3 regions of the Micromonospora sp. NPDC005206 genome follow, and region 1 is predicted to be linked to each of the others. Evidence: riboswitches for the same ligand, from Rfam matches in the RefSeq annotation. Region 1 holds a riboswitch; each other region holds the start of a gene.
The links. A riboswitch is a leader RNA that binds a small molecule or an ion and turns the genes downstream of it on or off. The one in region 1 is predicted to bind cyclic di-AMP.
Positions count from the first base shown of each region.

Region 1 (7,273 bases):
GCGCACCCCGCCACCCCAACCAGGATGCCGGACACCGGGCCGCGGTGGCCGACGGGCAGCACCCCTTCGCGGTGATCGTCGGCTGCTCCGACTCACGGTTGGCCGCCGAGATCATCTTCGATCGTGGGCTGGGCGACCTGTTCGTGGTCCGTACCGCCGGGCACACCACCGGCCCGGAGGTGCTGGGCAGCGTGGAGTACGCGGTGACCGTGCTCGGCACCCCGCTGGTGGTGGTGCTCGGCCACGACTCGTGCGGTGCGGTGCAGGCCGCCCGTGAGTCGGCAGCCACCGGCAACCCGCCCCAGGGGCACCTGGGCGCGGTGGTCGACGCCGTGCTGCCCAGCCTGCGTCGGGCCGAGGCGGAGGGGGTGGACGACATCGGCCGCATCGTCGACATCCACATCGCACAGACCGTCGAGGCGCTGCTCGGGCAGTCGCCCGTGCTGGCCACCGAGGTGGAGCGGGGGCGGTGCGCGGTGGTAGGGGTGTCGTACCGGCTGGCCGCCGGAGTGGTGCGTCCGGTGGCCGCCGTGCCGGCCACGACGCTCGACGGACCGATCGACGCCAGCACGCCGGTCGGTCCGGCCGCGCCCGCCGCCTGAACGCGTCGAGGGCCGCTCCGCGTCACGCGGAACGGCCCTCGACGGAGAGCGTGGGTCAGAGCAGCGACATGTGTACGTGGTCGGTGTGGTTCGACGGCCCGCTGTACGACTTCCAGCCGGTCGCCGGGAACCAGATCTGCCGGTTCCAGATCACGTAGTAGATGCCGAGCCGGTCGGCGTTGCGGATGAGGAACGCGGCGACGTTGTTGCCGTACGTCCGGGTGTCCTCGTTGTGCCACGGGCTGAAGCCGCTCTTCTGCAGAGACCAGTCGCAGGCGCGGCCCTTCGGGTGCTCCCACGGCCCCCCGGATCGGTAGCAGCCGACGAACCGGTTGAATCCGGCCCGTTTGACCTCCTTGTACGCGTGCAGCGTGCGCGGGGTGACGCAGCCGGACGTGGTCGGGTCGTTCTGGCTGCACGACTCGGACTTCCAGTCGCCGTCGGCGGTCCGGCCCGGGCCGAGCCGGGCGACCGGTGAGGTGGCCGACACCAGCCCGCCGGTGAAGCCCTTCCCACCGACCAGGGCGAGGGCCTTGTCCGCTTCGCGCTTCTCCTTGGCCATCAGGGCGGTCTGCTTCTGCTGCTCGCGGACCTCCGCGTCGAGGGCCAGCTTGGCCTGCTCAGCGCGGGTCTTCACCGCGTTGACCTCGGCGAGCTTCTTCTCGTTGACCATGTTCATCTCATCGAGCGCGGCGGCACGTTGGACGAACGAGTCCGGGGCTTCGCTCTCCAGCAGCATCGCCAGCGGGCCGATCCGGCCGGTGCGGTACGACTGGGCGGCGATCTGCCCGACCTGCGGCGCCAGTGCGTTCAGGTCGGCCTTGGCCCGGTCGACCTCCAGCGCCAGCTGCAGCTGCTTCTTCTTCGACGTGTTCAGTTTGGACTTGGCCGCGGAGAATTTGCGGTTGGTCTGCTCGATCACGTCGTTGAGCAGCTGGGGCTCGCCGTCCTCCTCGTGCCCGGACGGTGTGGGGGTCGTCGGGGCGGCCTGCGCCGGGAGGGGCCCGGCGAGCACGGTCAGTGCGGCGATCACGGCCACCACGGGTGTCAACCAGCGGCGTAGGGGTGCCGTCACAATGTTCCCTTCCGTCGACCGCCGACCGGGTTAGCTGACGGGTTCGGGGCGGAAGTGGCCCCTACCGCTGTCGCGGATTCACCCCACGTACCTGGGTTCCCGGCTCGCCGGTTGGCGATTGGGCGGTGGCACCGCAGGCGCCGCTTCGCGCCTTCATCGGTAACCGGCAGTGAGGTTACCCGAGAGCCCATCGGCTGAGCTACGCCCTGATACCGACTAAAAGCGTCATTTCGCCATGGCGCTGAGTGACCAGTGATGCGGTTCTCAGGGCGGACGCCCGACGTGGTCACGTTGAGGAGTGTCACCATGCCGTATCCGTGCTCCTGTTCGGCTCTGGCCACCGGTCGGTGGCGGTGGATGAGGGTGTGGTCCGCGTCGGGTCGGGCGACGTGAGGTCGGGCCGATCCGTGCGCGGGGAGCTCAGCGCCGCCAGTGCCTCGGCGCGGTCGGGCTGGGGTCGCGGGGCGGGCGCTTCGGCGGCGGGCGCGGTGGTCTGCCGGCCGGCTGCGGTCACCATCGCGGCCAGCCCGGTGGTCAGCGGTACGGCGGCGATCAGCCCGAGCGTGGCGACCCCGCTGCGGACGATCTCCTGCGCGAGGAACTCGCTGGTCAGGATCTGCCCGATCGGTCGCGAGTCAGCGGTGAGCAGGAGCAGCAGCGGCAACGAGGCGCCCGCGTACGCCAGCACGATGGTGTTGACGGTGGAGGCGATGTGCGCCCGGCCGACCCGGGTCGCCGCCCGGTAGAGCTGCAACCGGGTCAGCCCGGGGTTGGCGTTGGCCAGCTCGGTCACGGTGGCCGCCTGGGTGACGGTCACGTCGTCGAGCACCCCGAGCGAGCCGATGATGATCCCGGCGAGCAGCAGGCCGTGCAGGTCCACGTCGGCCTGGAACATCGACAGGGTGGTGGCGTCCTCGCTGCCGAAGCCGGTGAGGTGCGTGGCGCCGCTGACGATGGTGGCCAGTACGCCGGTGAGGACCAGGCTGCCCAGGGTGCCGAGCACCGCGACCGAGGTCTGCGCGCTGACCCCGTGCGTCAGGTAGAGCACCACGAACATGATCAGCGCGGCACCGACCACCGCTACCAGCAGCGGCGACCGGCCGGCGCCGATTCCGGGCAGCACGAAGGTGAGCAGGATGGCGAAGCTGGCGGCCAACCCGGCCAGAGCGGCCAGGCCCCGCCACCGGCCGAACGCGACGATCGCGGCGGCGAAGATCACCGCCAGCCACAGCAGCGGCGCGCCGCGCTGGTGTTCGGCGATGTTCCAACTGCTGGCGGTCGGATCGGTCGGATCGGTCAGCTCCACCAGGATGACCTCGTCGTCGACCTCGACCCGGGGCGCGCCGGGTCCGGCGGGCACGGGTGTCTGGATCCGCTGGCCGGAGGCCGGCCCGTCGTTCACCCGGACGTCCACCGTGCCGCACGGCCCGTCCCCGACGCTCGGTGTGCCCTCGGGGTTCGGCGCCGCCGCTGGGCACGGCTCGGTCACCACCCGGGTCACCGTGCCGTGGTAGCGCGGCACGTTCGCACCGCCGTCGGTCCGCGGTGACCCGTCGCGAGGCCAGAGCACGACCGCGGCGAGCACGGTCGCGACGAAGAGGGGCACCACCGTCGCGACGAGGATCCGTCGCACCCGGGGTGGGGCGGACGGAGCGGAGCGGGTGTGGTCGGAACCCAATGCGAGACTCCCAACGATCCGGTGCGGGGTACGTGCCGACGGGCCGGTCGGTTCACCGCCGCCGCGGGAAAGCGGCGACGAGCGCGCCGGATCGCTGGACGGCGACCTCGTGACCACGCAGGGTGAAAGCTCGGCCCGGTCGGCGGGAGGTGACGCCACAACGTGGCGGCACCTCTGCCCAACTGCGTAGCGGGATCCGGAGGGCCATCGTCGGAATGCTAACCAGCCCGACCCGGGGACGCAGGTCGTGCCGGAGTGTCGGGTGGTCGAACCGCTCGCGTGGCGGGTTCCGGACCGGCATGTTGGAGTCATGCCCGCTCCGTCGCCGCCCGACCCCGATCGTCCCGCCGCCGACGAGCGCCACGCCGGGCCCGGTGGCCACCAGCGACACGCCGACGGCGGGCCACATCAGCACGACAAGCACGCCGGGCACGATCCGGCGATGTTCCGCCGCCGGTTCTGGGTCTGCCTCGTGCTCACCGTGCCGGTGGTGTTGACCAGCCACCTGGTGCTGGACCGGCTCGGCCTCGGGCTGGACGTCCCGGGCCGGTCCTGGGTCGGGCCCGTGCTCGGCTCGGTGGTGTTCTGGTGGGGCGGCTGGCCGTTCCTGGTCGGCGCGGTCCGCGAGGTCCGCGATCGGGCGCCGGGCATGATGCTGCTGGTCGCGATGGCCATCACCGTCGCCTACACCGCGTCACTGGCCACCAGCGTGGGCGCCTTCGACCTGGATTTCTGGTGGGAGCTTGCCGCGCTGGTCACCATCATGCTGCTCGGGCACTGGCAGGAGATGAAGGCCATCGGTCAGGCCAGGGGCGCGCTCGCGGCACTGGCCGCGCTGCTGCCCGACGATGCCGAGCGGGTGGCGGCGGACGGGCGGGTCGAGCCGGTGCCGGTGACCGAGCTGCGGGTCGGCGAGGTGGTGCTGGTCCGGCCGGGTGGGCGGGTTCCGGCGGACGGGCGGATCGTCGACGGCGGCGCCGAGCTGGACGAGTCGATGATCACCGGAGAGTCGCGTCCGGTCGCCCGGTCGGCAGGGGACCGGGTGGTGGCCGGCACCGTCGCCACCGACTCGGCGATCCGGGTCCGCGTCGAGGCGCTGGGTGAGCAGACCGCGCTCGCCGGCATCCAGCGGATGGTCGCGCAGGCGCAGCGCTCCGGCGGGCGGGCCCAGCTGCTGGCGGACCGGTTCGCGGCCGCGTTGTTCTACCTGGCCACCGGCACCGCCGTGCTGACCGTGCTGGTCTGGACCGCGCTGGGCCGGCCCGACGAGGCGGTGGTCCGCGCGGTCACCGTCCTCGTGATCGCCTGCCCGCACGCGCTCGGGCTGGCCATTCCGTTGGTCGTCGCGCTCTCCACCGCACTGGCCGCGCGGTCCGGGATCCTGGTCAAGGACCGGTTGGCGCTGGAGCGGATGCGGACCGTCGACGCGGTGCTGTTCGACAAGACCGGCACCCTGACCCGGGGCGAGCACGTGGTCACCGACCTGGCGACGGCACCCGGCGTCGCGCGGGACGAGGTGCTGCGGATCGCGGCCGGCGTGGAGTCCGACAGCGAGCATCCGCTGGCTCGGGCGATCGTGGCGGCGGCCGGGAGCGTCGGACCGGCCCCGGCCGTCGGGTTCCGGTCGCTGCCGGGGCGCGGGGTGCAGGCCACCGTCGACGGTACGCAGTACGCGGTGGGCGGTCCGGCGCTGCTGCGGCAGCTGGGCCTGTCGCTCCCGGCCGAGCTGGAGGCGGCGATCGGCCACTGGTCGGCGCGGGGCGCCGCGGTGCTGTACCTGGTACGGCCGCCGGACGCCGTGCTCGGCGCGTTCGCGCTGACCGACGAGGTACGTCCGGAGGCCCGGGAGGCCATCGTCGAGCTGCGCGCCGCGGGCGTCCGCGCCATCGCCATGATCACCGGTGACGCCCGTCCGGTGGCCGAGGCGGTCGCCGCCGACCTGGGTTTCCGGCGGGGTGTCGACGAGGTCTTCGCCGAGGTGCTGCCGGCGGAGAAGGACGGCCGGGTGGCCGAGCTTCAGCGGCGGGGGTTGACCGTGGCGATGGTCGGCGACGGGGTGAACGACGCGCCGGCGCTGGCGCGGGCGGACGTCGGCATCGCGATCGGCGCGGGCACCGATGTGGCGATCGAGTCCGCCGGGGTGGTGCTGGCCTCGTCGGACCCGCGCGGGGTCGGTGCCGTGGTCCGGCTCTCGCGGGCGTCGTACCGGAAGATGCGGCAGAACCTGGCCTGGGCGGCGGGCTACAACGTGGTGGCGCTGCCGCTGGCGGCCGGGGTGCTGGCGTGGGCCGGGGTGGCGTTGAGCCCGGCGCTGGCCGCGGTGCTGATGTCCGCGTCCACCATCGTGGTGGCGCTCAACGCCCAGTTGCTGCGTGGGGTACGCCTCGACCCGGAGACCGAGTGACGGCCCGGTCCGGTCGGACCGGGCGAGCGTCACCCGGTCTCAGCCGCGCTTCATCAGCCGGCCGACCGCCGCCATCATCTCGGTGGCCATCTCGTCGGCCCGGCCCTCGGCGGCGCCCTCGTGCATGCAGTGCCGCGCGTGCCCGTCGAGCAGCCCCAGCGCCACCTTGTCCAGCGCGGCCTGGATCGCGGAGATTTGGGTGAGCACGTCGATGCAGTAGCGGTCGTCGTCGACCATCTTCTCGATGCCCCGGACCTGCCCCTCGACACGGCGGAGCCGCGCGAGCAGTTGATCCTTGCTGGCGGTGTATCCGCGGATCGGAGTGGGTGCGGTCATGGCGACCAGGGTAGCCTACCCCTGGGGGGTATGGTACTGTCCCTTTCTGTCGGGATACCCCCACCGGGTACCGGTACAACACAAGGACAGACGTCCGCCTTCGATTTACCCCTGGGGGGTATAGGCTCGGAGGTGGCGGAGGGAGACGGTTCGATGGTCAACACGACGTACCAGGTGCAGGGCATGACCTGTGGGCACTGCGTCAGCTCGGTCAGCGCCGAGGTCGGCGCCATCGCGGGTGTGCGCGAGGTTCAGGTCGACCTGGCCACCGGCCGGGTCACCGTCAGCAGTGACCGGCCGCTGGACGTGGAAGTCGTCCGGACCGCCGTCGACGAGGCCGGCTACGACCTCGTCGACGCCTGATCGAGAGGCCCGGCATGAATACGGTGACCAGACTGGGCGGATTCGCCCTCGGCCTCGCGGCGGTCTTCGGCGCGGCGTACGGGATCGGTCAGGTGGCCGGTCCCGCCGCCCCGGTCGCCGAGAACCGGCACGACGACGGGGCCGCCCACGAGCCGGGCCCGGCCGGCCACGGAGAGCACGATGAGGCGGCCGACCGGCTCCCCGGCGGCCTGCTCGTCGCCGACCGCGGCTACACCCTCGAACCGGTCGCCGCGCCGGCCGGCGAGTTCGCCTTTCGGATCGGCGGCCCGGACGGCCGACCGGTGACCCGGTTCGACGTGGCGCACGACAAGCGGATGCATCTCATCGTCGCTCGGCGGGACCTCTCCGGCTTCCGCCACGTGCATCCCGACCTGGCCCCGGACGGCACGTGGCGCGTCGCCACCCCACTGGCCGGCCCCGGGCAGTGGCGGGCGTTCGCCGACTTCGCCCCGACCGGGGGAGAGCCGCTGACCCTCGGGGTGGACGTGACGGTCCCCGGAACGCTGGCCGAACGGCCGCTGCCCGCGCCGGCGACCAGCACGACCGTCGACGGCTACACGGTCACCCTGGCCGGCGCGGTGCAGCCCGGCCGGACCTCGCCGCTCACACTGACCGTCAGCCGGGACGGGCGGCCGGTGACCGACCTGGAGCCCTACCTGGGCGCGTACGGCCATCTCGTGGCGCTGCGCCGGGGTGACCTGGCATACCTGCACGTGCACCCGGAGGGGACACCCGGCGACGGGCGCACCCCGCCCGGTCCGGCTGTCACCTTCCTCGCCGAGGTGCCCTCGGCC
Region 1 covers NZ_JBEXHU010000007.1:137,638-144,910, forward strand. The annotation lists gene ABZU69_RS12425 (carbonic anhydrase) at 1-602, shown strand, start outside; gene ABZU69_RS12430 (hypothetical protein) at 658-1,677, opposite strand; cyclic di-AMP (ydaO/yuaA leader) riboswitch at 1,682-1,812, opposite strand; gene ABZU69_RS12435 (YibE/F family protein) at 1,979-3,355, opposite strand; gene ABZU69_RS12440 (heavy metal translocating P-type ATPase) at 3,798-5,759, shown strand; gene ABZU69_RS12445 (metal-sensitive transcriptional regulator) at 5,799-6,095, opposite strand; gene ABZU69_RS12450 (copper ion binding protein) at 6,249-6,458, shown strand; gene ABZU69_RS12455 (hypothetical protein) at 6,473-7,273, shown strand, end outside.

Region 2 (7,273 bases), on a different contig from region 1:
GGCGACTCCCGGGCCGCCATCGAGAACTCCCCGCACCTGGAGGCGTTCCAGGCCAAGGGCCACGAGGTGCTGCTGCTCACCGACCCGGTCGACGAGGTGTGGGTCGAGCGGGTCGGCGAGTACGACGGCCGTCCGCTGCGGTCGATCGCCAAGGGTGAGGTCGACCTGGACACCGACGAGGAGAAGCAGCAGGCCGAGGCCGAGCGTGAGCAGCAGCGACAGGAGTTCGCCGGGCTGCTCGACTGGCTCGGCACCACCCTTGCGGACAGCGTCCGGGAGGTCCGCCTGTCGTCGCGGCTGACCACTTCACCGGCCTGCGTCGTCGGCGACGCGCACGATCTCACCCCGACCCTGGAGAAGATGTACCGGGCGATGGGGCACGAGGTCCCGTCGACGAAGCGGATCCTGGAGATCAATCCCGGGCACCCGCTCGTTGCCGGGTTGCGCAAGGCCCACGAGCAGAGCGGGAGCTCCGAGGCCCTGACCGAGACGGCCGAGCTGCTGTACGGGCTGGCGGTGCTCGCCGAGGGTGGCGAGCTGGCCGACCCGGCCCGATTCACCCGGGCCCTCGCTGACCGGCTGGCCCGCACCCTGTAGCCGGAGGGGGACTGATCCTTTCGTCGGATGGGGCGGCGTCGCTTTCTGGATCATGCAGCGTCTGCAGGTAGCCACAAGCTTCACTACTCCGATGGCTGCGCCGAGCCCACCCGACGCCGCTGATCCAGATCACGGCGCTGTCCGAGGAGCAGACGGACAACGTCTACGACGCGTCGAGGTCGGCGGAGTACGCGCATCCGGCGGGCCGCCGCCCGGCTGCGGGTGACGTTACCGAGGCGGCCGGCACCCCGTACGGCGATTACGGGCCTCGGCCGTTACGGAAGGGTTGGGAAAAGTGCGGCGATAGTCGTTGGTGATTCGCAAATAGCGCTGACCTCTTCGATTGTGTTACATCGTGGAATCCGGGCAGCGCTATTTCATGCTGCGCGTATTCGCGCTAACGAGACAGATTGGCCAGTTTGGAGCGCTCCGCACCCGGCAGGGCTCCCGGAAAATTGCGACGGCAATATGCTCCCCGACAGGCCCCTTCCACTGTCAATAGACACAAGCAAATATCTCATTCTCCATTCCGATCGACGTGCGAAGCGGGGTTCAGGAATGGGCTGCCGCAGAGTGCGGATGCGCCACCATTGGGGGACACATGGCCGTCGTCGTAGTGCTAGATATCGATGAAACTCTGCGCGAGCAGCACAGCCTGACGATCGAAGTCCGCTCGGACGACGCCGGTGTGCCCGTCGCGGTGGCCGCGCTCCGGCAGGCTCTGCTCCGACTCGAAGCGACGGGAGCCGGCGGGGAGCGGGTGGGCCCGGCCGTCGTCTCGTCACCGATCGCCTTGCCCGGCGCGCAGCTCCTCGTGATCGACTTCGGCCCGATCCCCGCCGAGCATGTCCTCGCCATACCGGAGCTGCTGGCCCGGCAACTGCGCGATGCCGGTGTGCGCGACGCTCTGGTCTCGGTGGCCCGGCGCGGCCCGAGCCACGACATCGAGGAGTTCGGCGTGTCCGCCCGGGCTTACCTGCGCGGGCCACTCGGCGCGCCGTTCGGCGACGCCCCGTGCCAACTGCCCCCGCCCCTGCTGAACGTGGCGCTCGACTGGTTGCACGCCGAGCGCGGACCCGCGGACGAGCTGAGCGCTGTCGTGCTCGGCGTGCGGGTTCCGCTCACCGCCGAGGCGGCCGGCTCGGCCACCGCCACCGTATTGTCTACTCTGCCCACAGCCATCACGGTGACCCTGCTCGCCGGCGACCTCACCAACCGGCTGGTGGCCGCGACCGTCGGCGGCTACCACGACGTGCTACCGGCGGCGGCGCTCTCCGTCGCGCAGCCGCGCGCCGACCCCGCCGACGCTGGCGACCTGGCCGGGCCGATGCACCGGTTGCGCGACAAGCTGCACGCGCACAGCGGATTGCTGGTCTGGGCCGGAGTGGACGCCGAGCCGGACAGCCGTCGGGTGAGCACGCCACAGTGGTCGCAGCGGCTCCCGAGCGACGGAAAGCCGGTGACCCGGCGGCCCGGGGTGGAGATGCTCGCCGACGCGCTCATCCCCGACGCCATGTGGTACCAGATCCTCTCCGCCGGGCACCTCGACCGGCTCGGTGGCCTGCCACCCGGGGCGACGCCGCTGCCCGGCCGGCGGGCCGAGTTGACTGTCGGGGACGCCGAACAGTGGCTGCCGGGCCACCCCGACGCCCTCGCGGTTCTCGCCCGGGGCCGCGAGCTGCTCGCCGGCTGCCTGGTCGACGAGGCGCAGGCGTGGCAGATGACGGCCGCCCGGATTCGCCGTGCCACGCCGCCCGGCGGCCGTTGACCGCACCGGGCGGGACGGTCGGCGTACCAGGGGATGCGGCAAGCGGTGCGAAGTCGCCTGGTCGCCGCGACCAGCCACCGCTCGTCTGGGCACGAACCGTCGGGACCAGCCAGATCGTCTACAGCGCCCTCGGTCACGACGTCCGGTCGTACGAGTCGCCGGGACACGTCGAACTGCTCGCCGGATCGTGGCCTGGCTCCGGCACGAGACCTGAAACGCCGGCCTGATCGGAAACGGTCCATGGTGGTCACTGCACACACTTCGATTGCCCGCAACCGCTACGCGGCTCGCCCCGCGCGGCCCGGTGAAGAAGTTCACAGGGGGTGGGCGACCGTCACCGACCGTGCCTAACGTCGGTCGGGTTCGCCAATGCGGACACCGCGACCGGCAACGCCAAATCCTGCCCCCGGTCGTCGGAACCCAGTCACCCGGGCAGGAGCGGGGGACCCAACGTTCCTCGGTGCACGTCACCTCGGGGTGAAGCCGCCACCGCGCGGCCGGGCTCCTCGGCCCGAACCCGACAGCTCACCTCGCCGGCGTGGAGGAAGCCTCACATGTCATCTGCACACACGCCCCGTCATCGACGGGTCACCACCCGCCGCGTCGCCGTCGGCACCCTGGCCGTCGGCGCTGTCACCGGCGCCGTCGCCCTCTTCGGCCCGGCCGCCCCGGCGCAGGCCGGGGTCAACTGGGACGCGATCGCCCAGTGCGAGTCCAGCGGCAACTGGCACATCAACACCGGCAACGGCTACTACGGCGGGTTGCAGTTCTCGCAGAGCACCTGGGCCGGCTACGGCGGCAAGAAGTACGCCGCCCGCGCCGACCTGGCCAGCCGCGGCGCGCAGATCGCGATCGCCGAGAAGGTGCTCGACGGGCAGGGCATCGGCGCCTGGCCGACCTGCGGCAAGAAGGGCGGCTCGTCGGGCGGCTCCGCCGCGAAGTCCGCGACGAAGAAGTCCGAGTCGACGTCCAAGCCCCGGGAGCGGTCGTCGCGCGGCGAGCAGCCGGCGACCCGCAACCACAAGCGCACCGCGCCTTCCACGGACGGCAGGACGTACCTGGTCAAGCCGGGCGACACCCTGTCCGAGATCGCCCAGGCCCATCAGGTGGCCGGCGGCTGGCAGGCCCTGTACGAGCGCAACCGTCAGGTGGTCGGCGGCGACCCCGGTCTGATCTTCCCGGGTCAGCGGCTCGCCCTCTGACACACGACGCGCGGGCGCTCGACCGGACTCCGGCCGGGCGCCCGCGGGCGTGTCGAGAAGGGGTGGGCGTCAGGCGGCCGACACGGCGGCTTCGGGACGCGCCGACCAGGCCCGGCGCGCGGTCGGAACGCCCTCAGCGGGCCGGTCAGCGGATGCGGTTGTTTCCTCGCCCCGCGTCGGAGCGACTGTGGACGGTGTGCCGGCCGCACCACGGGCCAGCCGGAGCGCCTGTTCAGCGGAGCTGCGGGCCGCGCACGGCCACGGCTGGCCGGCGCAGAGCAGGTTGCGGCAGGCGCCGTCCTCGTCCGGCTCATGTGCACTGAGCACGTCGATCGCGAGCTGCCAGAGCAGCGGGTCGGTCACGTCGCCGGGACGCTGCTCGCGCCGGCTCGGACGGTTGCTGGTGTCGTCGGACATGGTGGTCCCCCCTGGTCAGACTGATCTTCACTACGTGACCCGCTGCGGCCGTCGCCAAACCCCTCGCCGCTGTGATGTCCGGCGCTTTCGCCCCGCCGCCACCTGGTGCGGTCAGTCCGGCAGCAGCGGCACCTCGACGCCCGGATCACGGCCGAGCAGCACCGCGCGGGTGAGCGCCGCCGATCCGAACCGGTCGCGGACCGCGTCCACCGCGGCGTCCAGCTCGGCTCCCGGATTGTGGTGGAACGGCAGCTCCGGCTGGACCGGGTTGTCGTCCAGGTTGCCGACCGAGACGCCGATCAGCGTGACGCCCCGCCGGTCGATCTCGGGCAGGGCGGCCCCCAGCAGCGCCCGCGCGGCGGCGAGCAGCGGCGTGGTGTCCGCGGTCGCCTTGCGGACGGTGTGCGAGCGGGTGGCCCGGGTGTAGTCGCCGAAGCGCAGCCGCAGCATCACCGTGCGCCCGGACCGTCCGGCCGCCCGCATCCGCCGGGTGACCCGGTCGACCAGGCCGGCCAGGACGGCGTCCAGTTCCGCCGGCGCGTGTGGCGTACGGCTCAGCGCGTGCTGCGCGCCCATCGAGCCGCGTCGGCGGCCGACCAGCACGGCCCGCGGGTCGCGGTTGTGCGCCAGGGCGTGCAGGTGCCGGCCAGCGCCCGCGCCGAGTATTGACACCAGCGCCGCCTCGCCGAGCCGGGCCACCTCGCCGACGGTGCGGATCCTCCGTTCCCGCAGCTTGGCGGCGGTGACCGGGCCGACGCCCCACAGCCGCTCCACCGGCAGCGGGTGCAGGAACGCCAGCTCCGCGTCGGGCGAGACGACCAGCAGCCCGTCCGGCTTCGCCACCCCGCTGGCCACCTTCGCCAGGAACTTCGTCCGGGCCACGCCCACGGTGATCGGCAGGTGGACCCGTTCGCGGACCTCCCGGCGCAGCCGCTCGGCGATGTCGGCCGGCGGCCCGACCAGCCGGCGCAGACCGCCCACGTCCAGGAACGCCTCGTCGATGGAAAGCCCCTCGACCAGCGGGGTGGTCTGCCGGAAGATCTCGAACACCGCCCGGCTGGCCGCCGTGTACGCCGACATCCGGGGCGGCACGACGATCGCGTCCGGGCAGAGCCGCCGCGCCTGCTGGCCGCCCATCGCGCTGCGTACGCCCCGCGCCTTCGCCTCGTAGCTGGCCGCCAGCACCACGCCGCCGCCGACGATCACCGGCCGCCCCCGCAGGCGCGGGTCGTCGCGCTGCTCGACCGACGCGTAGAAGGCGTCCAGGTCGGCGTGCAGGATGCTGGCCCCGGGCGACACGTACATATGTTCGCATGGCGTTCGCGATCACCACAGTGAGCTGCGCTAACAGGGCCGCCGGTCGCTGATTTCCCCGCCCGTTGGCAGCGTGTAGTGATGAAGTGACACGGCGCTTCCGTCCGGGGCGGTCCACTGCGCCGTGCTGGTGCCGGTGCACCGCCACCCGGTGCGCTCGTAGAGGGCGGTGGCCGCGGTGTCGCTGACAGCCACGTCGAGCAGCAGGTCCGTCCCGCGCTCGGCCGCCCACCGCCGTGCCCGGGTCAGCAGAGCAGCGCCCAGCCCGGTCCCGCGGGCGGTCGGCGACACGAAGAGGCGAGTCACCTCGGCGGTCGGCCGGGCGAGCGACCCGTCCGCCGGGTCGGGCAGCCGTTGCACCGCCACGTGCCCGACGATCGCCGAGTCGGCGTCGACGGCGACCCACGCGCGCGCCGGACGGGGCTCGCGTAGCCACTGGTGCGGGTCGGCGGGCCAGTTCAGCGGGTACCGGTCGGCCCCATGGACGAGGGCGAGCGCCGCCACGCATCCGTCGAGGTCGGTGGCGCGCCGCCGCCGGATCTGCGGTGCGGTCACAGCTCGTCGAACGGGCCGGCGTACCGGAACTCGCCCCGGATCGACTCCCGCCACGCGCTCAACGGGCGGGCCTGGAAGTACTGCGGGCCCCACGGCTGCGGCGGGGTGACGCCCAGCTCGACGGCCGGTCGAAACCCGAATCGCGGGTAGTAGTCGGGGTGGCCGAGCAGCACCACCAGCGGCTCGTCCCGGGCGTCGGCCGCGCCGAGCACCGCGTGCATCAGCGCCGAGCCGACCCCGCGCCGTTGCCGGTCGGGAAGCACGCCGAGCGGCCCCACGCCGAGGGCGACCGGTTGGCCGGCCACCTGGGCGCGGGTGGCCACCACGTGCCCCACCACCTGCCCGTCCGGGTCGGTCGCCACCAGGGAGTACGCGGGCAGCCAGCCCTCGTCGGCGCGCAGCGCGTCGACCAGGGTCGCCTCGACCGGTACGCCACCGTCCGGCGCGGTGAAGGCGGCGGCGTGCACCGCGCGGATGGCGTCGACATCGGCGGGCGTCTCGCGTCTGATCAGCACCGCGCCACGATACGGGGCCCCCGGCGTCCGCCTCCAGGGGTTATCGGCGAGCGCCGGTCAGCCGACGGCGGTGGGGGAGGGCGTCGCGCTGCCGCCCTGCGGCGCCTCGGGTGCCATCAGCCGGACGATCTCCGCCCGGTCGGCCGGCGAGGGCAGGCCCCACTCCGGCCGGTAGCCGTACACCTCGTGCAGGGGAGTGGAGCCGGTGCGGCCGTCCAGGATCTCCACCGCGTCGGTGCCGATCAGGCCGGGGTGCTCCACGCCGCACGCCTCGGCGACCTTCACCAGGTCCCGGCGCAGCGTCCGCAGGTAGTTGGCCGCGCGCACCGACTTCAGCGTCGGGTCCAGCCCCCGGGCCAGCCAGGCGTTCTGGGTCGCCACGCCGGTGGGGCAGGTGTCGGTGTGGCACTTCTGCGCCTGGATGCAGCCGATCGACAGCATCGCCTCCCGACCCACGTTGACCAGGTCGCAGCCGAGCGCGAAGGCCACGATGGCGTTGTCCGGCAGGCCGAGCTTGCCGCCGCCGACGAAGACCACCTGCTCGTGCAGGTCGTGTTTGGCGAAGACCTTGTACACCCGGGAGAAGCCCTGCTGGAACGGGAGCGACACCGAGTCCGTGAAGATCAGCGGCGCGGCGCCGGTGCCACCCTCGCCGCCGTCGATCGTCACGAAGTCGACGCCCCGGCCGGTGTCCCGCATCAGGGTGGCCAGCTCCTGCCAGAAGCCCAGGTCGCCGACCGCCGACTTGATGCCGACCGGCAGGCCCGTCTCGGCGGCCAGCAGCTCCACCCAGTCGAGCAGGCTGTCGCAGTCGGAGAACTCGGCGTGTCGGGAGGGGCTGACGCAGTCCTGACCGGCCGCAATGCCCCGGGTGGCGGCGATCTCGGCGGACACCTTCGCGCCGG
Region 2 covers NZ_JBEXHU010000016.1:51,570-58,842, reverse strand. The annotation lists gene htpG (molecular chaperone HtpG) at 1-597, shown strand, start outside; gene ABZU69_RS24300 (hypothetical protein) at 1,199-2,365, shown strand; cyclic di-AMP (ydaO/yuaA leader) riboswitch at 2,747-2,918, shown strand; gene ABZU69_RS24295 (transglycosylase family protein) at 2,920-3,567, shown strand; gene ABZU69_RS24290 (hypothetical protein) at 3,637-3,984, opposite strand; gene dinB (DNA polymerase IV) at 4,096-5,283, opposite strand; gene ABZU69_RS24280 (GNAT family N-acetyltransferase) at 5,329-5,853, opposite strand; gene ABZU69_RS24275 (N-acetyltransferase) at 5,850-6,368, opposite strand; gene ABZU69_RS24270 (FMN-binding glutamate synthase family protein) at 6,426-7,273, opposite strand, start outside.
Region 2: it holds a riboswitch for cyclic di-AMP, as region 1 does, so the genes downstream of both, ABZU69_RS24295 (transglycosylase family protein) here and ABZU69_RS12430 (hypothetical protein) in region 1, are expected to answer to the same signal.

Region 3 (7,273 bases), on a different contig from region 1:
CTGCTGGTGGGCGCCTGCGCCGGAGCGGTCGCACTGGACCTGGCCCGGCGTCGCTTCCGGCCAGCCGCCGGCGGTGGGGCGGTGGCCCGCGCGCTGCGCCGGCACCAGCCGGAGTTCCTGCTCTACTTCTCCGCACCGCCCGGCTCGGAGTACCAGGTCACCATGTGGCTGCCGTACCTGGAGCGGATCGGCCGGCCGTTCATGGTCGTGGTGCGCGAGCCCGATTTCCTGGGGCCGATCTCCGCCGCCACCAGCGCACCGGTGGTCTACTGCCCCACCCTCCGGGCGATGGACGAGGCGCTGGTTCCGAGCCTGCGAGCGGCGTTCTACGTCAACCACGGGGCGAAGAACAGCCACTGCATCCGGTTCACCCAACTCACCCACGTGCAGCTGCACCACGGCGACAGCGACAAGGCGCCGAGCGCCAACCCGGTGTCGGGGATCTTCGACCGGATCTTCGTGGCCGGCCCGGCGGCGATCGACCGGTACGCCCGCGCCGGGGTGCAGATCCCGGCGGAGAAGTTCGTGGTGGTGGGCCGCCCGCAGGTCGAGGCGATCGAGGTACGCCCGGAGCCGGTGCGCGGCCTGGCCCACCCGATCGTGCTCTACACCCCGACCTGGACGGGGCACCACGCCGACGCCGACTACTGTTCGCTGCCGGTCGCCGAGGAACTGCTGCGCCGGCTGCTCGAGCGCGGCGCGACGGTGATCCTGCGGGCTCACCCGTACACCGCGCAGAACCCGGCCTCGGCCCGGCAGCTCGGCCGGTTGACCGAGCTGCTGCTCGCCGACCGGGCCCGCACCGGGCGGCAGCACGTGGTCGGCGCGGCGGCCCGGGAGCTGAGCCTGACCGAATGCGTCAACCGGTCCGACGCGCTGGTCTCCGACGTGTCCGGGGTGATCTCGGACTACCTCTACTCCGGCAAGCCGTACGCCGTCACCGACATGGGCGACGAGCGCGAGCGGTTCGTGGAGAACTTCCCGCTGTCCGGGGCGGGCTACGTGCTGCGCCGGGACATGTCGAATGTGGACGAGGTGCTGACCGCTCTGCTGGACACCGATCCGGCGGCCGAGAAGCGCTGGGTCACCCGCCGTCGCTACCTGGGTGACTTCCCCGTCGAGTCGTACGCCGAGGCGTTCCTGACCGCCGCCCGCCGGGAGTTGGCGCCGGCGAAGACCCTCGCCGCCTCCGCACCGGTCTAGGGCCGCCGCCGGACGGCTCAGCGGTACGCGTCCAGCAGCGCCAGCACCGCCCCCGGGTTCTCCACGTGCGCGTTGTGCCCGAGCCCGGGCAGGGTGACGACCGGTACGCCGAACTCCTTGAGCTGCGCGTCGGTGACCATCGGGTCCTGCTCGCCGCGGGCCAGCACCACCGGCACGTCGGTCGCCGCCACCAGCGCGGCGAGGTCGGGATCGCCGACGTCGAACGCGGCCGGATCCATCGCGAGCCGCCACCGGCCGTCGACCTGGCGCAGCCCGGCGTCCACCACCGGGTGGTCCGGCGGGAGCAGACCGGCGAGCCCGGAGACGCGCAGGTAGCGACGGGCCGCCTCGCTGCGGCTGGCGAACCAGCTGATCGGGCGGGTCGCGAGTTCGGCGGCGCGGGTCAGCTCGTCGGGTGACCAGACGGCCTTGATGCCCAGCCCGACCACCGCGTCCACCGGCGATCCGGCGGCGCGGGCGGCCAGCGCCAGGCCGACCACCCCGCCCAGCGAGTGCCCGAGCACGACGATCCGGTCGTCGGGGGCGAGGCCGTGGGCGATCCGCTCGGCGAACCCGGCGAAGGAGTACGACGGCAGCGGCGCCGACCAGCCGTGACCGGCGAGGTCCGGTGCCAGCCACCGCCCCGGCCAGTGCTGCTCAAGCAGCGGCGCCCAGGGCAGCCAGACGTCGCCGGTCGCCCCCATCCCGTGCAGCAGCAGCAGGACCGGCCCGCGGCTGGTGTGACCACGCGATTCATCCACCACGGCCGCAGTCTCCCACGGTTCGCCGACGGGTACGAGAGTCCTCGTCGGCGGCACGACGGCGAACCACCTCGCGCGGTACGGCTTCACCGGCTGTCGACCACATGAAAAGACGCCGCGGGCGCCGGCCCCTTGTGGGGGACGGCGCCCGCGGCGGCTGCGCCCGGGTCAGGCGGAGTAACCCCGAGTGGCGATCCAGTTCGCCAGGTCGATCGTTGTGATCCAGTACGACGGATCGGCGGCGTTCGCCGAGTCGGCGATCCGCACGGTCCGGCCGTTGTCCTTGTAGCCCACCACGGCGATGTAGTGCCCGCCGCCGTAGGAGTGCCAGCCACCATCGGTGTCGGTGGCGTCGCCGGCGATGTTGGCCACCACGCCCCGGCCGGCGGTGATCGCCGCGACCACGTCGGCCTGGAGTCGGTCCATCTGGGCCGGGCTGGGCGCGCCGGCGAACATCCGGGTCCGGTACGGGGAGCCCTTCACCTCGGCGTTGAGCACCCGGGTGGTGTCCAGGGCCGAGTTGGTGCCCATCTCGGTGGTGCCCAGCTCGACGCCGAGCTTGTCCTGGGTGCGGTCGATCCCGGTGGCGCTGAGCGCGTTGCGGGTGGCCGCCGGGCCACAGTTGTAGTACGTGTTCTGCGCCTGGTAGTCGTAGTCGAGCACCTTGGTCGCGGGCGGCTTCGGCGCCGGCTTACGGGTCAGGTCCGGGTTGCCGGTGGCCTTGGCGGCGGGCGACGCGGCGCTGGCCGTCGGGGTGGCGGTGCTCGGCGAGGTGCTGGCCGAGGGGGCCGCTACGCGAGCCTCGCCGCGGGAGGCGACGGTGTCGCTGCGCATCTCGGCGACCGTGGTCGCGGTGTGCTGGCTGGCCGGGGCGTCGTCGGTGCCGGCGATCAGGGCGCCGGTGGTGGTCGCGAGCGCCAGGGCCGCGGCGGAGGCGGCGACGATCTGGTAGGGGCGCTCGGTGGCGAGACGACGGAGCTGACGCTTCAGGGTGTGCTTCACGGGGTCCTCCACGGATCGGGGGGAGAGCGGCACACCGGGCCGGACCGATATCCGGGCAGGCGCCAGCGCGCGGACCGTGGTCCGCGGGTGGTGAACCGCTCAGGGTTGTGCCCGGCGTGGCCGGGCGGGAGAGGCGGTGACCCGGAGGGTCAGCTCACCGGACGGATGAGCGGGGGCACCGCGGCGCCGTGGAGGCGGAGGAACAACCGAGGGGTGGAGAGGTGCTGCACGAGGATGGAACTCCTTCCGACACCGCCTACCGGGTTAGCTGACGGATTCGGGCGGGAAGATCGCCCTACCGCGGGCCGTGGCTCGCAGATTCACCCCGGACTAACTGATGGGTCCCCGGTTCGTTGATCACGATTGAGCGGGTCGGCGCGGCGTCGCCTCTTGCGATCGGTTACCGCACCGGACGGGACGACACTACTGGCCGGCTCAAGCCCTGCCAAGCCAGGTTCACCTGCGTAAACCTGAAATCGAGCGCCAATTTCTGCGCGTATTGCCACTGACGTGACTCGATGGGACAACCGGTTGCGGCGGCGCCTCCGGTCGACAACCGGACAGGCCGTCGACAATGCCGCCGCATTTGCGCGAACATTGCGCCCGACCGTTCCAGCTGCCCGATCCGGCGTCGGTGTGACCGGGCTCACGCTTCCGGTCGGGACATTTCCGGTCAGCCCACCCGCGCCGGGCGCCAGCGCGCCGCGGTCGCCGCACGGGCCGCCGCGGTCGGCGCCGGTCGGACCGGCATCCGGACCGGCCGCAACCGGGCCGCCGCTGCCCACGCCTCCTCGGCGAGCGTGCGGGCCGCCTCGGCGGCCAGTTCGGCATCGCGCCACGTGGATCGTTCGCGCTCGGCGGCGGCCCGGTGCTCGACCCACCTGCCGTCCCGGACAGCGCGGCTCAGCAGCACCTCCTGCTCGACCGGGTGTCGCCGGGGATCCCAGCCGTTGCGGTGTGCGAAAACGTCGGTGAGCTGACGCATCGACAGGTCGCCGCGCCAGTGCGCCGCCATCGCCGCGCGGTGCAGGTAGCGCTCCCGGGCGGCGTACTCCGTCGGGGAGCGCGGCGTGCGGGGGGTGGGCAGCGAACCGGCGCCGGCGAAGCGGCGCGCGGCGCGGTCCGCCTCCTCGTACCCGGCCCAGGCCCGCTCGGCCGCCTCCTGCGCGGCCAGCCAGTCGGCGCGACGTCGGCGGGCGGTCTGCGCCGCGCCGGCGGCGGCGACGGCCACCTCCTCGGCGTACCGGCGCAGGTCCGCCGCCTCGACGGCGGCCAGTTCCCGGGCCGTGGGCGCCGGGGACTCCTCGTCGGTCGGCCGGTCCCGCTCGGGGCGGGCGATCAGCACGGTGAGCACGGTCAGGGCCAACAGGAGCAGTGCCGACCAGATGGCGGCGGCCTGCGGAACCTCGGTCAGGAACCGGTAGAGGACGGTCTCCATGAACGGCACCTCGGGGGGAAGATCGCTGCGGTGGGGAGCCGCACGGCCGACCCGGGCCGGGATTCACCGTGGCGGGCCACGGGCCGACGGGCGGGGTGTGCGGAGGTACGTGATTCGACAGGCGCGGTGGCGGGACGTCGTCCCGGTGGCTCAGAGCCTCGGCGGGGCCCGGGACGCCCGGGTGGCCGGATCGGCGGTGCGCGGCGATCGCTGCGGACCGGTCCCGATCGCGGAGGCGCCGGCCTCCGCCGGCACGGCGGCCTCGACGGCGGGTGCCGCGGCGGGCGCGTCCGGCGAGATCGGCGGGGCGGTGTGGTCGACGGCGACCGGAGCCGCGAGGTCGGCGGCGCCCGTGGGGGCGACCCATCCGGACGACGGAGAGCCCGAGGACACCACCGAGGTGGGCAGCGGGACGGCCGAGGCGGGCGGGGCGGCCGACGCGGGTGACGCGCCCGAGCCGAGGGCCAGGGCGGCGACCACGGCGAGGCTGGTCAGCATCCGCGTCGCCCAGCGCGCCACCCACCACAGCGGACAGGTGAGCGCGACGGGAGGCACGCCCCCACGCTACCGCCGGTGCCGTCCGGGCGCATCGACGCCGGGCGTGTCGGATACCGCCGCGCCGCCGGATCTGACCAGCGCGGACGCTCGTCGTGGACGTCGAGCGGCGGGCCGCTCAGCGGTCGGCGCACGCCGATCGGCGCTCGGTGTCGGCTGTCCCGCTCCGCTGGCGCGGCAGGACGGGAGCCGACCCGGCGCCGGCGGTCCCGGTGCCGCCCGACCGGGCACCGTACCGGCGGCGGTCGGCACCCGTCACCTCGCCGATGGTGACGCCTGCGTATGTTCCGGCTGACGCGTGTCCTAATATTCCGGGACCGGAGGTGACGGCTCGCCCGCCTGTCCAGGCCTGGGCGGTGCTGTGCCCGGGCGCCAGCAGACGAGAGGTGGAGCCCCATGCACCAGCGGATTCTGATGCGGGCGAAGAAGGGCCCCTTCGACGTCTACTCCCCGGAGGAGACGTTTCAGGGCAACTGGATCGGCGAGAACAGCGGCAACCTGGTCTTCAGCCACGCCGCGCACAAGATCCTGCGTACCAGCACCGCCGAGATCACCTCGACCGGCTTCAAGGTCGACCTACGCGACGTCGACCGCATCAACGAGCAGTACGACGTCTACGTCATCCCGCTGGCCAACGCGTTCCGCCGCAGTTACGCGCACCGCATCGAGGCGATGACCAAGCTGGTCGAGCGGTTGAAGATCCCGGTGGTGGTGCTGGGGGTGGGCGTACAGACGAATGTCGCGGGCGACCGGGAGTACCTGCGCCCGATCGACGGTGTGGTCAGCCGGTTCGTCCGCGCGGTGCTCGACCGCTCGCACAGCATCGGCGTACGCGGCGAGATCACCGAGGGCTACCTGCGCACGTTGGGCTTCTCGGCGGTCGACGTGATCGGCTGCCCGTCGATGTTCCTGCACGGCGACACCCTCGGGGTGGAGAAGGGCAAGGCGGCGCTGGAGCCGCACGACAAGGTCGCCCTGACCGTCTCGCCGTACGTGAAGTCCATGGGGAAGATCATCGCTTCGCACCAGCAGCGCTACCCCAACCTGCGCTACCTCCCGCAGGACCTGAAGACCCTGGGCACCCTGCTCTACGGCGACGCCCCGGAGGACCGGGGGAAGACCAGCACCATCCCGATCCACAGCTCGCACCCGCTGTTCACCGAGGACAAGGTGCGGATGTTCCTCGACCCGTGGACCTGGATGGACTACCTCGCCGGCTTCGACTTCGCCTTCGGCACCCGCATCCACGGCACCATCACCGCGCTGGTCGCCGGCACGCCCGGGTACCTGTTCGCGCACGACTCGCGCACCCTGGAACTGGCCCGCTACTTCGACATCCCGCACCGGGTGATGAAGGACGTGCCCGCCGACGTCGACGCCGCCGACCTCTACGAGGAGGCCGACTACACGGCGTTGAACAACGGTCACAAGGCCCGGTACGCCACCATGCTCTCGTTCCTGGCGAAACACGATCTGGGCAACTCGTTCGCCGACGGCGACAGCGCCAGTCGCTTCGACGCGCAGGTCCGGGCCACCACCTTCCCGCCCGCCGTACGCCCGGCCGCCGCCACGGCGACGGAGGAGCTGCTGGCCCGGGTGCAGTGGCTGCACGACCAGAACGGTGAGCTGCGGCGCGAGATCGCGACGTTGGGGGAGAAGCGGCTGCGGGCCCGGGTCGGGCGGGCCCTGCCCGGGCCGGTGCGCCGGATCCTCAACCGTTAACCCCGTGCTGGACCGCTGTTCAGGCGGCCCACGCTCGGGCGCCACGTGAGGTTCCGAGGCCGTCCATCCGCGTCGTCAATGGTGACGAGGTGGTCTTCGAGCCGACGCACGCCCCGCTGCTGACTATCGTCGTGCCGGTCTACGGCGTCGAGGCGTACCTGTACCAGTGCCTGGAGTCGATCCGGGCCGACATCCCGGCGGGTGAGGCGGGGGCGGTCGAGCTGATCGCCGTCGACGACGCCTCCCCCGACGGCTGCCCCGCGATGCTGCGCGCGTACGCCGCGGGTCGCGCCGGCGTACGCATCGTGCACCTGACCGACAACGTGGGCCTGGGGCTGGCCCGCAACGCCGGTCTCGACGTGGCCACCGGGCGGTACGTCTGGTTCGTCGACAGCGACGACTGGCTGCCGCCCGGGACGATTTCCGCGGTGCTCGACCGGCTGCGCCAGCACGAGCCCGACGTGCTGATGCTCGACCACCTCCGGGTGCACGAGGACGGCCGGCGCGAGGTCGACGCCAGCAGCCATCTGATGCGCGGCGTGACCGGCGCGGTCCGCCTCGCCGAGCAGCCGCAGCTGCTGCGGGTGCAGCA
Region 3 covers NZ_JBEXHU010000013.1:58,344-65,616, forward strand. The annotation lists gene ABZU69_RS20680 (CDP-glycerol glycerophosphotransferase family protein) at 1-1,203, shown strand, start outside; gene ABZU69_RS20685 (alpha/beta hydrolase) at 1,221-1,967, opposite strand; gene ABZU69_RS20690 (C39 family peptidase) at 2,133-2,978, opposite strand; cyclic di-AMP (ydaO/yuaA leader) riboswitch at 3,205-3,346, opposite strand; gene ABZU69_RS20695 (hypothetical protein) at 3,640-4,404, opposite strand; gene ABZU69_RS20700 (hypothetical protein) at 4,555-4,959, opposite strand; gene ABZU69_RS20705 (polysaccharide pyruvyl transferase family protein) at 5,356-6,681, shown strand; gene ABZU69_RS20710 (glycosyltransferase) at 6,771-7,273, shown strand, end outside.
Region 3: it holds a riboswitch for cyclic di-AMP, as region 1 does, so the genes downstream of both, ABZU69_RS20690 (C39 family peptidase) here and ABZU69_RS12430 (hypothetical protein) in region 1, are expected to answer to the same signal.